3 regions of the Streptomyces sp. NPDC012794 genome follow, and region 3 is predicted to be linked to each of the others. Evidence: riboswitches for the same ligand, from Rfam matches in the RefSeq annotation. Region 3 holds a riboswitch; each other region holds the start of a gene.
The links. Region 3 has a riboswitch for thiamine pyrophosphate ahead of ACFY7H_RS25350 (thiamine ABC transporter substrate binding subunit). Riboswitches for the same ligand answer to the same signal wherever they lie in the genome.
Positions count from the first base shown of each region.

Region 1 (4,682 bases), on a different contig from region 3:
CCGGGCGCTCCGGGTCCAGGGCCGCGCGGCCCTCCGTCGGGGACGAGGCCTCCGCGAAGCGGCGTTGGGGGATGCGGCCCGCGCGGTGGGCCAGGCGGCCCGCCGAGACGGCGTCGCGCATCGCCGCCGCCATCAGGACCGGCCGCTGCGCACGCGTCACCGCCGAGGCGAGCATCACCCCCGCGCAGCCCAGCTCCATCGCCAGGGCCGCGTCGGAGGCCGTTCCCGCGCCCGCGTCGAGGATCACCGGGACCCCGGCGCGCTCGACGATCAGCTCGAAGTTGTGCGGGTTGCGGATGCCCATGCCCGAGCCGATCGGGGAGCCCAGCGGCATGATCGCCGCGCAGCCCACGTCCTCCAGCTTCCGCGCGAGGACCGGGTCGTCGTTGGTGTACGGGAGGACCGTGAAGCCCTCGTCGACCAGGACCTCGGCGGCGTCCAGCAGCTCGACGCCGTCGGGCAGCAGGGTGCGCTCGTCCGCGACGACCTCCAGCTTGATCCAGTCCGTGCCCAGTGCCTCCCGCGCCAGCCGGGCCGTGAGCACGGCCTCGCCGGCGGTGAAGCAGCCCGCGGTGTTGGGCAGGACGGCGATGCCCAGCCGGTTCAGCACGGAGAGCACCGAGCCCTGCACGGTGGGGTCGAGGCGGCGCATGGCCACGGTGGTCAGCTCGGTGCCGGAGGCGACCAGGGCGCGTTCCAGGACGTCCAGGCTCGGGGCCCCGCCCGTGCCCATGATCAGCCGGGAGGAGAAGGTCCGGCCGCCCAGGGTGAAGACGTCGTCAGCCATGGTGGTCAGCCTCCCTGGACCGCGGTGAGGATCTCGATCCGGTCGCCCTCGTCCACCCGCGTCGCCCGCCACTGCCCGCGCGGGACGACGGTCTCGTTGAGCGCGGCGGCCACGCCCGAGGGGGCCGTGGTGAGGGTGGCGACCACCGCGTCGAGGGTGGTGCCGGCCGCGACCTCGCGCGGCTCGCCGTTGACGGAGATGGTCATACGAGGGACTCCTGACGCGTGGAGGAGAAGCGGCGCGGGCTGAAGGGTCGGGCGACCTCCGGCACGGAGCCGGTGGTCAGCAGTTCCTCCATCACGTCGCCGGTCAGCGGGGTCAGCAGCACCCCGTTGCGGTAGTGCCCGGTGGCCAGGTGCAGGCCGGGCAGGTCGGTCGGGCCGAGCAGCGGCGCATTGTCGGGGGAGCCGGGGCGCAGCCCCGCCCGGGTCTCGACCAGCGGGAGCTCTGTGATGCCGGGTACCAGCTCGTGGGCGTCGCGCAGCAGCTCGTACACCCCGCCCGCGGTCACCGTGGTGTCCCAGCCGAGTTCCTCGCTGGTGGCGCCGACGACGAGTTCGCCGTTCTCGCGCGGCACAAGGTAGACGTGGCTGCCGCGTACGACGGCCCGTACCGTCCGGGACAGGAACGGGGCGCACGCGGGCGGTACGGCCAGCCGCAGCACCTGCCCCTTCACCGGCCGTACGGGCGGGCGCGCCTCGGCCGGTACGCCGGCCAGCCGGCCGCTGAGCGAGCCCGCGGCGAGCACCACCTGGCCGGCGCGCAGCTCCGTACCGTCGTCGAGCAGTGCTCCGGCGGCCCGGTCGGCGGTGACGAGCAGCCGTTCCGCGCGGGCCCGGTGGATGGCGACGCCGGCCCGCCCGCAGGCGGCCAGCAGGGCGGCGGCGAGCCGGCGGGGGTCGACCTGGTGGTCCCCGTCGACGCGCAGCCCGCCGCGTACGCCGGGGGCGAGCATCGGTTCCAGACGGCGGCACTCGCGGCCGGTGAGCCACTCCGACTCCAGGCCGCAGCGGCGCTGGAGGGCGTGCAGCTCCCGCAGGTGGAGCCGGTCGTCGGCGTCGAGGGCGACGGCGAGGGTGCCGCAGGCCCGGTAGCCGAGGTCCATGCCGCCGCTGGCTTCGGTGAGCTCGGCGGCGAACTGCGGGTAGCGGGCGGCGGAGGCGAGGTTGAGCCCGAGCAGGGTCTCCTCGCCGTAGTGCAGCTCGGTGACGGCGGCCAGCATGCCGGCGGCGACCCGGGCGGCGCCGCCGCCGGGGTCCGGGTCGGCCAGCGCGGTGCGCAGCCCGCGCCGGGCCGCCCGCCAGGCCGTGACCAGGCCGATGATGCCGCCCCCGATGACGAGGACGTCGGATCCCCCGGCGGATCCCTTCCGAGATGAGTGCATGGGCGTCCAGCCCCTCCCTTCGCCGGCATGACCCGGATCAGGTTCGTACGGTCGGAGGCCGGCCAGCCTCCCTCTCAGCCCGGTGCGCCCGGACTCCCGCGATAGGTACGGTGGCCAGACTAAACCCCGCGGCCGGAGCCGGGTAAGGCTGCCTCCCCGGCGTCCGCCCGCCGGTCCCCCTCCCCCTGTTCCTGATGGGCCGTCAGTTCACTAGGCTGGGCCGCGTGAGTGAGCAGACGGAACAGACGAACCCCGGCGTCGTGATCGTGGGTGCCGGAATGGCCGGCGTGCAGACCGCCGTGGCCCTGCGCGAACAGGGTTACGAGGGCCCCGTGACCCTGCTGGGCGCCGAACCCCACCAGCCCTACGACCGCCCCCCGCTCTCCAAGGCGGTGCTCCTCGGCAAGGCCGAGGACTCCGCGTTCGAGGTCGACTTCGAGGACCTGCGCATCGGCCTGCGCCTCGGCACCGAGGTCACCGGGCTGCGGCCGGAGGCCCGCGAGGTCGACACCGAGGCCGGCCCGGTCCCGTACGAGGTCCTCGTGCTGGCCTGCGGCGCCCGCCCGCTGACCCTGCCCGGCACCGAGGGCGTCCCCGGCGTCCACCTGCTGCGCACCCTCGACGACGCCGCCCGGCTGCGCCCGGTGCTGGCCGCCGCCCCCGCGACCGTGGTGGTCGGGGCGGGCTGGATCGGCGCCGAGTTCGCCACCGCGGCCCGCGAGGCCGGCTGCGCCGTCACCGTGGTCGAGGCCGCCGGCCGGGTGCTGGCGGGAGCCCTGCCCGCCGAGGTCGCCGAGCCGATGGGCCGCTGGTACGCCGAGGCCGGTGCCGGCCTGATCACCGGCGCGAAGGTCGCGGGGATCGAGGAGGGCCGGGTCCTGCTGGCCGACGGCCGCGAGCTGCCCGCCGGGGCGGTGGTCGTCGGCATCGGAGCCCGGCCCGCCACCGACTGGCTCGCAGGCACCGGGATCGAGCTCGGCCCCGACGGATCCGTCACCGCGGACGCGTACCTGCGCACCTCCGTCCCCGGCGTGTACGCCGTCGGCGACTGCTCCTCCTTCCCGTCGGCCCGCTACGGGCGGCGGCTGCTGGTCCACCACTGGGACAACGCCCTCCAGGGCCCCCGGGCCGTCGCGGCGAACATCCTCGCGGCGGAACCCGTCCAGGCCTATGACCCCGTGCCGTACTTCTGGTCCGAGCAGTTCGGCCGCTTCGTCCAGTACGCCGGCCATCACGGCGACGCCGACACCCTGCTGTGGCGCGGTGACCCGGCCGGCCCCGCCTGGTCCGTGTGCTGGCTGCGCGGGGGCGCGCTGGTGGCCGTCCTGGCCGTGGGCCGCCCCCGGGACCTGGCGCAGGGCCGCAAGCTGATCGAGACCGCCGCGCCCGTGGACCCGTCCAAGGTCGCGGACCCTGCCGTTCCGCTGAAATCGGCCCTGCTCTGACGGCTCCCGGGCCCTGCCGGGCCGCCTGCCGGGCCCCGATCCGGCGGCCGCCCGGCCCCGGACGGACGGGGCCAGGTACCGGCGGCCCGTCCGAAGTGGCAGGCTTGTCCCCGTGACCGAGATTGACGCAAAGATCGATGCCCTCGTCCCCTCCTGGCTGTACCTCCCCGACATCGCGGAGATGCTCGACATCGAGGTGACCCGGGTCCGCCAGATGGTCAAGGAAGGGCAGCTGATCGCCGTACGCCGGGGCGAGAACCGTGCCCTGCAGGTTCCGGCGCAGTTCATCGACGGCGACAAGGTCGTCAAGGGCCTCGTCGGGCTGCTGACCGTACTGCGGGACGACCGCTTCTCCGACGAGGAGATGCTGGAGTGGCTCTTCACCGAGGATCCGACCCTGCCGGGCACCCCCGTGCAGGCGCTGCGCGAGAATCGCGGCACGGAGGTCAAGCGCCGCGCCCAGGCGCTCGCCCTCTGACCGGCTGATCCACCGGTGTGCGGGCCGACCCCGTCGGCCCGCACACCCCACCACCACGGGGGGAATCCCATGCAGCAGCTGTCCGACGCCCGGCTCTACCTGTGCACGGACGCGCGCAAGCGGCAGGGTGACCTCCCCGAGTTCCTCGACGCGGTCCTGGCCGGCGGCGTCGACATCGTCCAGCTCCGCGACAAGGGCATGGAGGCGGGCGAGGAGCTCGAACACCTCCAGGTCTTCGCCGAGGCCGCCCGCCGCCACGGCAAGCTCCTCGCCGTCAACGACCGCGCCGACGTCGCGCACGCCATCGGCTCCGACGTCCTGCACCTCGGCCAGGGCGACATCCCCGTCCCCGCCGCCCGCGCCGTCCTCGGCGGCCGGGTCCTGATCGGCCGCTCCTGCCACGCCGAGTCCGAGGTGGACGCCGCCGTCGCCGAGCCCGGCGTGGACTACTTCTGCACCGGCCCCTGCTGGCCCACCCCCACCAAGCCCGGCCGCCACGCCCCCGGACTCGACCTCGTCCGGTACGCGGCCTCCCTCGCCCAGGACCGCCCCTGGTTCGCGATCGGCGGCATCGACGCCGGCAACCTG
Region 1 is NZ_JBIBCI010000004.1:205,926-210,607, reverse strand. It holds gene ACFY7H_RS09585 (thiazole synthase) at 1-787, opposite strand, end outside; gene thiS (sulfur carrier protein ThiS) at 793-993, opposite strand; gene thiO (glycine oxidase ThiO) at 990-2,171, opposite strand; TPP riboswitch at 2,169-2,281, opposite strand; gene ACFY7H_RS09570 (NAD(P)/FAD-dependent oxidoreductase) at 2,396-3,616, shown strand; gene ACFY7H_RS09565 (Rv2175c family DNA-binding protein) at 3,729-4,094, shown strand; gene thiE (thiamine phosphate synthase) at 4,164-4,682, shown strand, end outside.
Region 1: another riboswitch for thiamine pyrophosphate. It lies ahead of thiO (glycine oxidase ThiO); the one in region 3 lies ahead of ACFY7H_RS25350 (thiamine ABC transporter substrate binding subunit).

Region 2 (4,682 bases), on a different contig from region 3:
ACACCGTGCGGGACGTGCACGCCCTGGAGCAGCGGATCGGCTCCCGGGAACGGACGCAGCCCGTGATCGAGCGTCAGGAGTACGCCCTGGGCACGGTGTGCGCGGCCATCCCGATCACCGTCGGCGACATCGCCGCGACAGTGGCCATTTCTCTCCCCCTGCACCAAGAAGAGCGGTTGCTCTCTGCTGTCGATCGACTACGGAGTGAAGTAGGCGCGCTGTTGAGCACCCTCTCGTTCTCTATCAGTATCTGAAAACTCACTCCTTGTGATCTGCTGTCGCTTCCACCACCCTTGTCAAGAGGCCTTGGGGGATCATTCCTGGCCACTTCCACTACAGGGGTAGGCAATGCACGAATCGGTACAGGCAGAGGTCATGATGAGCTTCCTCGTTTCCGAGGAACTCGCATTCCGGATCCCGGTGGAGCTGCGGTACGACGCCCGTGACCCCTACGCGGTGCGCCTTACCTTCCACCTTCCCGGAGACGCGCCCGTCACCTGGGCGTTCGGCCGGGAACTGCTCCTCGACGGCATCAACAAGCCGAGCGGTGACGGTGACGTGCACATCGCGCCCACCGACCCCGAGGAGCTGTCCGACGTCCACATCCGTCTCCAGGTCGGCGGGGACCGGGCCCTCTTCCGCGCGGGTGCGGGGCCGCTCGTCGCCTTCCTCGACCGGACCGACCGGCTCGTTCCGCTCGGTCAGGAGCGCAGTCTGGGCGACTTCGAGGAGAGCCTCGACCAGGCGCTCGGCAAGATCCTCGCCGAGTCGCAGCAGGACGAGCGGAAGGCCGGCTGAGGGGCGGGGCCGGAAGGTCCCGCCGTCGCCGAGACCTTCAGCGCTTGCGCCGGCGCCGGCCCCGGCCGCCGCGTGCCGGTCCGGCGGCCGGTCCCGCGGCCATGCCACCCGCGGCCCCCGGCCGGTCGGCGGAGACCACCAGCGCCGCCAGGGCGGTGGTCACGGGCACCGAGGCCACCAGCCCGATGGAACCGACGAGGGTCCGTACGATCTCCTCGGCGACCAGCTCGCTGTTGGCCACCGTCCCCATGCTGCTGTTGGCGATCGAGAACAGCAGTAGAAGTGGCAGAGCGGCGCCCGCGTACGCCAGCACGAGGGTGTTCACCACCGACGCGATGTGGTCGCGGCCGATCCGGATGGCGGCCCGGTACAGGGCGCGCGGGCCCATCGCCGGGTCCGCCTGGTGGAGTTCCCAGACGGCCGACGTCTGAGTGACGGTCACGTCGTCGAGTACGCCGAGCGATCCGATGATCACGCCCGCGAGCAGCAGGCCGCTCATGTCGATGCTCGGGTAGAGCCCGTGGATCAGCCCGGTGTTGTCGTCCGTGTTGCCGCTCAGGAAGGCCCAGCCGATGAACAGCGAGCCCAGCAGGCCGATCAGCAGGAGCGAGACCAGCGTGCCGAGGACGGCTACCGAGGTCCGGGCCGTCAGCCCGTGGCACATGTAGAGGGCGATCAGCATGATCGCGCTGGCCCCGATGACCGCGACGAGCAGCGGGTTCGAGCCCTGCAGGATCGCCGGGAGGATGAAGAGCGTCAGTACCCCGAAGCTGACGACGAGCGCGATGAGGGCGAACAGGCCGCGCATCCGGCCCACCACGACGACCGCGACGGCGAAGATGCCGGCCAGCAGCGCCATCGGGAACTTCCGGTTCAGGTCGATCACCGAGTACTGGAGGTCCCGGGGCGCGTCCGGCGCGTACGCCACCACCACCTCCTGGCCCTTCTCCAACTGCCGTGGCGCACCGGGCTGGACGATCTCGAAGAAGGCCCGGCCCCGTTCCGGTCCGCTGGTCACCTCGATGGTGGCCTTCTTGCACTCGCCGGTCCTGGCGGCCTGCGCCTCGCGCCCCTCGGGGGTGGAGGTGTCGCCCGTGGGAGGGACCTGCGAGGCGTTGACCGATTTGCAGTCCACCTTCGCGAGAGCGACGACCGTGCCCTGTTCGGTCTGGCGGTCGAAGCCCACCCCGGTGCGCTCGTGTGCGGGGGCGCCGCCGGGCCAGAGCACGGCCATGCCGATGAAGACGGCGGCGGCGAAGGGGATCAGTACGGCGGCGATCACCTTGCGCAGGTGCTTGGAGACCGGAGCCGCCGGCCCGTGGCCGTGGCTGTGCCCGTGGCTGTGGCCGGAGGAGTGCCCGTGGGAGGGCGCGGCAGCATCCCCGTGGGACGCGTGCTCGGGGCCGGTGTGGCCCATGGGCTCGGTGGGCTCGTGGGGGGGCTGCGGCGAGGACGTCACCGGCAGATCATCGCAAGAGATGAGGGGGCCCACTGTTCAGCACGCCACACACGACGCTAACGTGGGGGCTACTTTGCACAACGCGGGAGCTCGGAGCACCGGGCTGAGAGGGCGCTGATCACCGTACGCGCATGAGAATGCGTACGGGAGGAGGCTGCGCCGACCGCCGAACCTGTTACCGGGTAATGCCGGCGTAGGGAGATCAGGTCTCATGACCATTCAGGACGCACGCACGCCTGCCGCCGGCCAGAACGCCGACGGCCAGACCGAGCGCCAGCCCGGCTGGCACAAGGGATACCTGCCGGGCTCCCGCCCGGACATCCGGGTGCCGGTCCGCCAGGTCCACCTCACCAACGGCAAGGACGTGACGCTCTACGACACGTCCGGGCCGTATACCGACCCGCAGATCGAGACCGACGTGCGCCGGGGCCTGCCCCCGCTGCGGGAGCACTGGATCATCGGCCGCGGTGACACCGAGGAGTATGCGGGGCGCCCCGTCCGTCCCGAGGACGACGGCATCAAGCACACCTCTCCGCGCGGGGGCCTCAAGAACCTCGACGCGGTCTTCCCGGGCCGCCCGCGCCAGCCCCGCCGGGGCCGCGGCGGCGCCGCCGTCACGCAGCTCGCGTACGCCCGCCGGGGCGAGATCACCCCGGAGATGGAGTACGTCGCGATCCGCGAGAACGTCTCCCCCGAGGTCGTCCGGGAGGAGATCGCCGCGGGCCGCGCGGTGCTTCCGGCCAACGTGAACCACCCGGAGATCGAGCCGATGATCATCGGCAAGAGGTTCCTGGTGAAGGTCAACGCCAACATCGGCAACTCCGCCGTCACCTCCTCGATCGAGGAGGAAGTGGAGAAGATGACCTGGGCGACCCGCTGGGGCGCCGACACGGTCATGGACCTCTCCACCGGCCGCAACATCCACACCACCCGCGAGTGGGTGCTGCGCAACTCTCCCGTCCCGATCGGCACCGTGCCGCTCTACCAGGCCCTGGAGAAGGTCGACGGCCGGGCCGAGGACCTGACCTGGGAGATCTACAAGGACACGGTCATCGAGCAGGCCGAGCAGGGCGTCGACTACATGACGGTCCACGCCGGCGTGCTGCTGCCGTACGTGCCGCTGACCGCCCGTCGCAAGACCGGCATCGTCTCCCGCGGCGGCTCGATCATGGCCGCGTGGTGCCTGGCGCACCACAAGGAGAACTTCCTCTACACGAACTTCGAGGAGCTCTGCGAGATCCTCGCGACGTACGACGTCACCTACTCGCTGGGCGACGGCCTGCGCCCGGGCTCCATCGCGGACGCCAACGACGCCGCGCAGTTCGCGGAGCTGAAGACGCTGGGCGAACTGAACACCATCGCCAAGCGGCACAACGTCCAGACGATGATCGAGGGCCCGGGCCACGTCCCGATGCACAAGATCAAGGAGAACATCGACCTCCAGCAGGAGATCTGCGAGGAGGCGCCGTTCTACACGCTCGGCCCCCTGACCACGGACGTGGCGCCCGCGTACGACCACATCACCTCGGGCATCGGCGCCGCGATGATCGCCTGGTGGGGCACCGCGATGCTCTGCTACGTGACGCCCAAGGAGCACCTGGGCCTGCCCAACCGGGACGACGTGAAGACCGGGGTCATCACGTACAAGATCGCCGCGCACGCGGCGGACCTGGCCAAGGGTCACCCGGGTGCCCAGGAGTGGGACGACGCCCTGTCGGACGCGCGGTTCGAGTTCCGCTGGGAGGACCAGTTCAACCTGGCCCTCGACCCGGACACCGCCCGTGAGTTCCACGACGAGACGCTCCCGGCGGAACCGGCCAAGACCGCGCACTTCTGCTCCATGTGCGGTCCGAAGTTCTGTTCGATGAAGATCTCGCAGGACATCCGCCGCGAGCACGGCGGTGACCTGAAGGCCGATGAGATCGAGGCGGGCATGGCGGAGAAGTCCGCCGAGTTCGCGGCCTCGGGCAACCGGGTCTACCTGCCGCTGGCCGACTGATCCGTGTGCGGAGGGCTGACCGACGGGGTTCCGGGGGGAGTCGTCGGTCAGCCCTCCGCTGAGGCGGGGCGCCCGGTGAATACGGGTGGATGTTTCACGTGAAACGGGGCGACTTCTGTGGCCTCAGTCCGGGGCGTGGCCCGTGCCGCCGAAGTCCGGGCTGGTGAAGTCCGGCGAGCTGTAGCCGGGGCGGGGTCCCTCGGAGGGCGGGCCGGGGCTGGTGAAGTCCGGCGGGGTGTAGCCCAGGCTGGGGATGCGCCCGGCGCCCGGGGTGCGCGGCACGGGGTAGCCCGGTCCGGCGGTGGGGTCGGCCAGGGCGTCACGCAGGAAGGGCACGATGCCCCGCTCCAGCAGCGCGTTGCGCCAGGCCTCCCGGGCGCGGGAGAGCTCGTCCGGTATCGACACGCTCTCCTCCGCCGCGACCTC
Region 2 is NZ_JBIBCI010000002.1:184,443-189,124, reverse strand. It holds gene ACFY7H_RS03995 (IclR family transcriptional regulator) at 1-254, shown strand, start outside; gene ACFY7H_RS03990 (SsgA family sporulation/cell division regulator) at 349-798, shown strand; gene ACFY7H_RS03985 (YibE/F family protein) at 836-2,290, opposite strand; TPP riboswitch at 2,330-2,474, shown strand; gene thiC (phosphomethylpyrimidine synthase ThiC) at 2,469-4,256, shown strand; gene ACFY7H_RS03975 (hypothetical protein) at 4,380-4,682, opposite strand, start outside.
Region 2: another riboswitch for thiamine pyrophosphate. It lies ahead of thiC (phosphomethylpyrimidine synthase ThiC); the one in region 3 lies ahead of ACFY7H_RS25350 (thiamine ABC transporter substrate binding subunit).

Region 3 (4,682 bases):
GCCTCCAGCGGCGGCACCAGAAACGTTCCGCCGCCGGAGCCCGCGTCCTGCAACGCCCGGTAGAAGCCGAAGCCGTAGCCGCCCGGCGCGTCGAAGGACCGTTCCACCAGCACGGCCAGCGGCGCCACCACCAGCAGGACCACCGACAGCAGCACCCCGCCCAGCAGGCCGCGCTGTCCCCAGCCGCGCGGCGGGCGCGCGGTGTGCGCCGGGTCCACGAGCCGCAGCGCGGTCTCCCGCCGGCGCACCGTGCGGGCGTGCACGGCGAGGACGGCGGCGATGGCCGCGAACTGGACCATCGTCAGCACGGCTGCGGTCGGCAGGTCCAGCAGCTGCGCCGTCTGCCGGTAGACCTCCACCTCCAGGGTGGCGTACGCGGGCCCGCCGAGGATCTGCACGACGCCGAAGGAGCTGAAGGTGAACAGGAACACCATCAGCGAGGCGGCGGCCACCGCCGGCGCGAGCGCGGGCAGCGTCACCCGCCGCCACGCCGTGATCCGCCCGGCGCCCAGCACCCGGGCGGCCTCCTCCTGGCGCGGGTCCAGCTGCGCCCACAGCCCGCCGACCGTCCGTACGACGACGGCGTAGTTGAAGAAGACGTGGGCGAGCAGGATCGCCCAGACGGTGGTGTCCAGCCGCACGCCCCACAGTTCGTCGAGCAGCCCGCCGCGCCCGACCAGCGCCAGGAAGGCACTGCCGACGACCACCGTCGGCAGGACGAAGGGGACGGTGACCAGCGCGCGCAGCAGCTGCTTGCCGGGGAACTCCAGGCGGGCGAAGACGTACGCGCCCGGCAGCGCGAGGAGCAGGGTGAGGGCGGTCGAGGCGAGCGCCTGCCAGGTGGTGAACCAGAGCACGCCGGCGATGTCGGGCCGGGCCAGGACCTCGCCGATCCGGCCGAACTGCCAGCCCGCGTCCGTCTTGAGCCCGCGGCCGACGATCGCGGCCACGGGAAAGGCGAAGAACACTCCGAAGAAGGCGAGCGGCACGGCCATCAGAGCGAGTCTGACGGCCGTGGCGCGCCCGCCCTCCGTGGGGAGGCGCTCTACTTCACGAGCGAGGACCACGTCTTGACCCACTGCTCACGGTTCTTGGCGATGGTCTCCGGAGCGACGTTCTCCGGCTTCTCGACCACCACGCCGTGCTTCGTGAACAGCTCCGGCAGCTTCGCGTCCTTGACGACCGGGTTCACGAACATCTGGAGCGGCATGTCCTCCTGGAACTTCTTGGAGACCAGGAAGTCGATGAGCGCCTTGCCGCCCTCCTCGTTCTTCGCGCCCTTCAGCAGGCCCGCGAACTCGACCTGGCGGAAGCAGGTGCCCGTGGCGACGCCCGTCGGGGCATCGGCCGGCTGCGGCTCGCCGTAGAGGACCTCGACCGGCGGGCTGGAGGCGTAGGAGACGACCAGCGGTCGGTCGCCCTTGGCCTTCTTGCCGCCGGCGGAGCCGGAGAAGCGCTCGTTGTAGGCCTGCTCCCAGCCGTCGACGACCTCGACGCCGTTGGCCTTGAGCTTGCTCCAGTAGTCCTTCCAGCCCTCCTCGCCGTACTTGCCGACGGAGGCGAGGAGGAAGCCGAGGCCGGGCGAGGAGGTCGCGGCGTTCTCGGTGACGAGGAGGTTCTTGTACTCCGGCTTGACCAGGTCGTCCAGCGTCTGCGGCGGGGCGATCCTCTTGTCGGCGAAGTAGGCCTTGTCGTAGTTGACGCAGATGTCGCCGGAGTCGACCGGGGTGACCCGGTGCTGCTGGTCGAGGACGAACTCGGGCTTCACCGTGTCCAGGCCCTTGGCGTCGTACGGGGTGAAGATGCCGTTGTCGAGGGCCCGCGAGAGCAGGGTGTTGTCGACGCCGAAGAAGACGTCGCCGCGCGGGGATCCCTTGGTGAGGATCTCCTGGTTGAGGGCCGCGCCCGCGTCGCCGGACTTCAGGACCTTGACGGTGTAGCCGCTCTGCTGCTCGAACTCCTTGAGGACCGTGGCGGTCACGTTGAAGGAGTCGTGGGAGACGAGCGTGACCGTCTTGGACTTGGGGGCGCCGGTCGCCTCGGACGTGTCCTTGCCCTCGCCGCCGCCGCAGGCGCCGAGGGTGGTGACGCCGAGCGCCGCCGCGAGCGCCGTGCCCGCGATCTTCCTGGTGGTGCTCACTGGTGTATTCCTCCTGGGATGACCAGGAGAAGACGCGGCCCCGCCCGGCGCTCTTCGCGAGCGGTCGCCGGGCAGGGCGCAACAGCTTGAGTGGTGACCGAACTTCCTACCCCGAATGACCGGGGCGAGGTTCAGAGGGTCTGCGGATGACGGGTACCGCACTCTCAGCGCTGTGGCGCTCCCCTGTCGGAATATGCAATTGGTTCGGCCACAGGGTACCCCGTGGCCGAATCGGGCAGGCCGCTGTCCGGAATGCAGCCGGAATCTATCGTTCCGAGGCGGCGAGCTGGCCGCAGGCGCCGTCGATCTCCTGGCCGCGGGTGTCGCGGACGGTCACGGGCACGCCGTGGCGGGCGATCGCCTCGACGAAGGCCTTCTCGTCCTCGGGGCGCGAGGCGGTCCACTTGGAGCCCGGCGTCGGGTTCAGCGGGATCAGGTTGACGTGTACGCGCTTGCCCTTGAGCAGGCGGCCGAGGAGGTCGCCGCGCCAGGCCTGGTCGTTGATGTCGCGGATCAGGGCGTACTCGATGGAGATGCGGCGGCCGGACTTCTCCGCGTACTCCCAGGCCGCGTCGAGGACCTCGCGGACCTTCCAGCGGGTGTTCACCGGGACGAGGGTGTCGCGCAGCTCGTCGTCCGGGGCGTGCAGGGAGACCGCGAGGCGGCACTTGAAGCCCTCGTCGGCGAAGCGCAGCATGGCCGGGACCAGGCCGACGGTGGAGACGGTGATGCCGCGCTGCGAGAGGCCGAGGCCGTCGGGCTCGGGGTCGGTGAGGCGGCGGATGGCTCCGACGACGCGCTTGTAGTTCGCCAGCGGCTCGCCCATGCCCATGAAGACGATGTTGGACAGGCGGGCGGGGCCGCCGGGGACCTCGCCGTCGCGCAGGGCGCGCATCCCGTCGACGATCTGGTGCACGATCTCGGCGGTGGAGAGGTTGCGGTCCAGGCCCGCCTGGCCGGTCGCGCAGAACGGGCAGTTCATTCCGCAGCCGGCCTGCGAGGAGATGCACATCGTCACCCGGTCCGGGTAACGCATCAGCACGGACTCGACGAGCGTGCCGTCGTGCAGCTTCCACAGGGTCTTGCGGGTGGTGTCGTCGTCACAGCTGATGTGCCGGACGACGTTCATGAGCTCCGGGAGCAGCTCCTGCTGGAGCTTCTCGCGCGAGGCCGCCGGAATGTCGGTCCACTCGGCCGGGTCGTGCGCGTAGCGGGCGAAGTAGTGCTGGGAGAGCTGCTTGGCCCGGAACGGCTTCTCGCCGATCGCGGCCACCGCCTCCCGGCGCTCGGCCGGGGTCAGGTCGGCGAGGTGCCGGGGCGGCTTCTTGACCCCGCGAGGGGCGACGAAGGTGAGCTCACCCGGAGCGGGACGGGGGGCCATGCGGTACTCCTCAGTACGACGGGGTGGGGGTCACCCCGCGCGTGCAGGGCCGGTCCGCGGCTCGGCCGCTGGACGGAAAGGGCGCGCCGCGTGAACACGGCGCGCCCTCCAGGATAACCCGGCCCGGACCCGTCAGCCGGTGGTCCGCCCCCTGGCCCGCGGCCCCGGAGCGACCGCTCAGCCGGTACCGACGAACGCCGCCAGCAGCAGCCAGACGACGGGAGCGGTCGGCAGCAGCGAGTCGAGCCGGTCCATGATGCCGCCGTGGCCCGGGAGCAGCGTGCCCATGTCCTTGATGCCCAGGTCACGCTTGATCATGGACTCGCCGAGGTCGCCCAGGGTGGCGCTGACCGCGACGGCGAGGCCGAGCAGCAGGCCCTGCCACCAGGCACCCCCGTCGATCAGGAACTCCATGCACAGGGCGCCGGCCGCCATCGCGAAGGCGACCGCTCCGAAGAGCCCCTCGCGGGTCTTGCCGGGGCTGATGCGCGGGGCGAGCTTGGTCTTGCCGAAGCGCCAGCCCACGGCGTAGGCCCCGGTGTCGCTGACCACGGTCAGGACCAGGAAGGTCACCACCCGCTGCGGACCGTCGTCCGGGGTCAGCAGCATCGCGACGAACGTGGCCAGGAAGGGCACGTAGAACGCCGCGAAGACGCCCGCGGTGACGTCCCTGAGGTAGTCCTCGGGCGGCTCGGTCATCCGCCACACGAGGACGGCCAGCGCGGTGAGGGCCATGGCCACCCACGCGCCCTCGGCCCCGCGGACGTATCCGGCGATGATCATCGCCGCTCCGCCGACCGCGAGGGGGACCAGCGGGGCCTTGATGCCCTTCTTCTCCTGGAGCCGGGAGGTGAGCTCCCACAGGCCGACCACGATCGCGACGACGATGACGCCGACGAAGACGGCCTTGACGATGAACAGCGAAGCGAAGACCACCGCGCCGAGGCCTACGCCGACCCCTATGGCGGCACGCAGATCCCGCCCCGCGCGCTTCTTCGGCGGCGGGGGCGAGGCGTCCTGCGGGGCCTGCGGTGGCGGAGGCGGGGGGCTGGGCATGGGCTCCTGCAACGGCGTCTCGGCGCGGAACGGGGGGCCGCCGGCGAAGGCGGCCCCCCGATCGCGTGCGTCCCGGTCGTCGAAGGCACGGCCGGCGGCATCGGG
Region 3 is NZ_JBIBCI010000015.1:85,143-89,824, forward strand. It holds gene ACFY7H_RS25345 (ABC transporter permease) at 1-995, opposite strand, end outside; gene ACFY7H_RS25350 (thiamine ABC transporter substrate binding subunit) at 1,046-2,140, opposite strand; TPP riboswitch at 2,226-2,335, opposite strand; gene rlmN (23S rRNA (adenine(2503)-C(2))-methyltransferase RlmN) at 2,406-3,521, opposite strand; gene ACFY7H_RS25360 (phosphatidate cytidylyltransferase) at 3,699-4,682, opposite strand, start outside.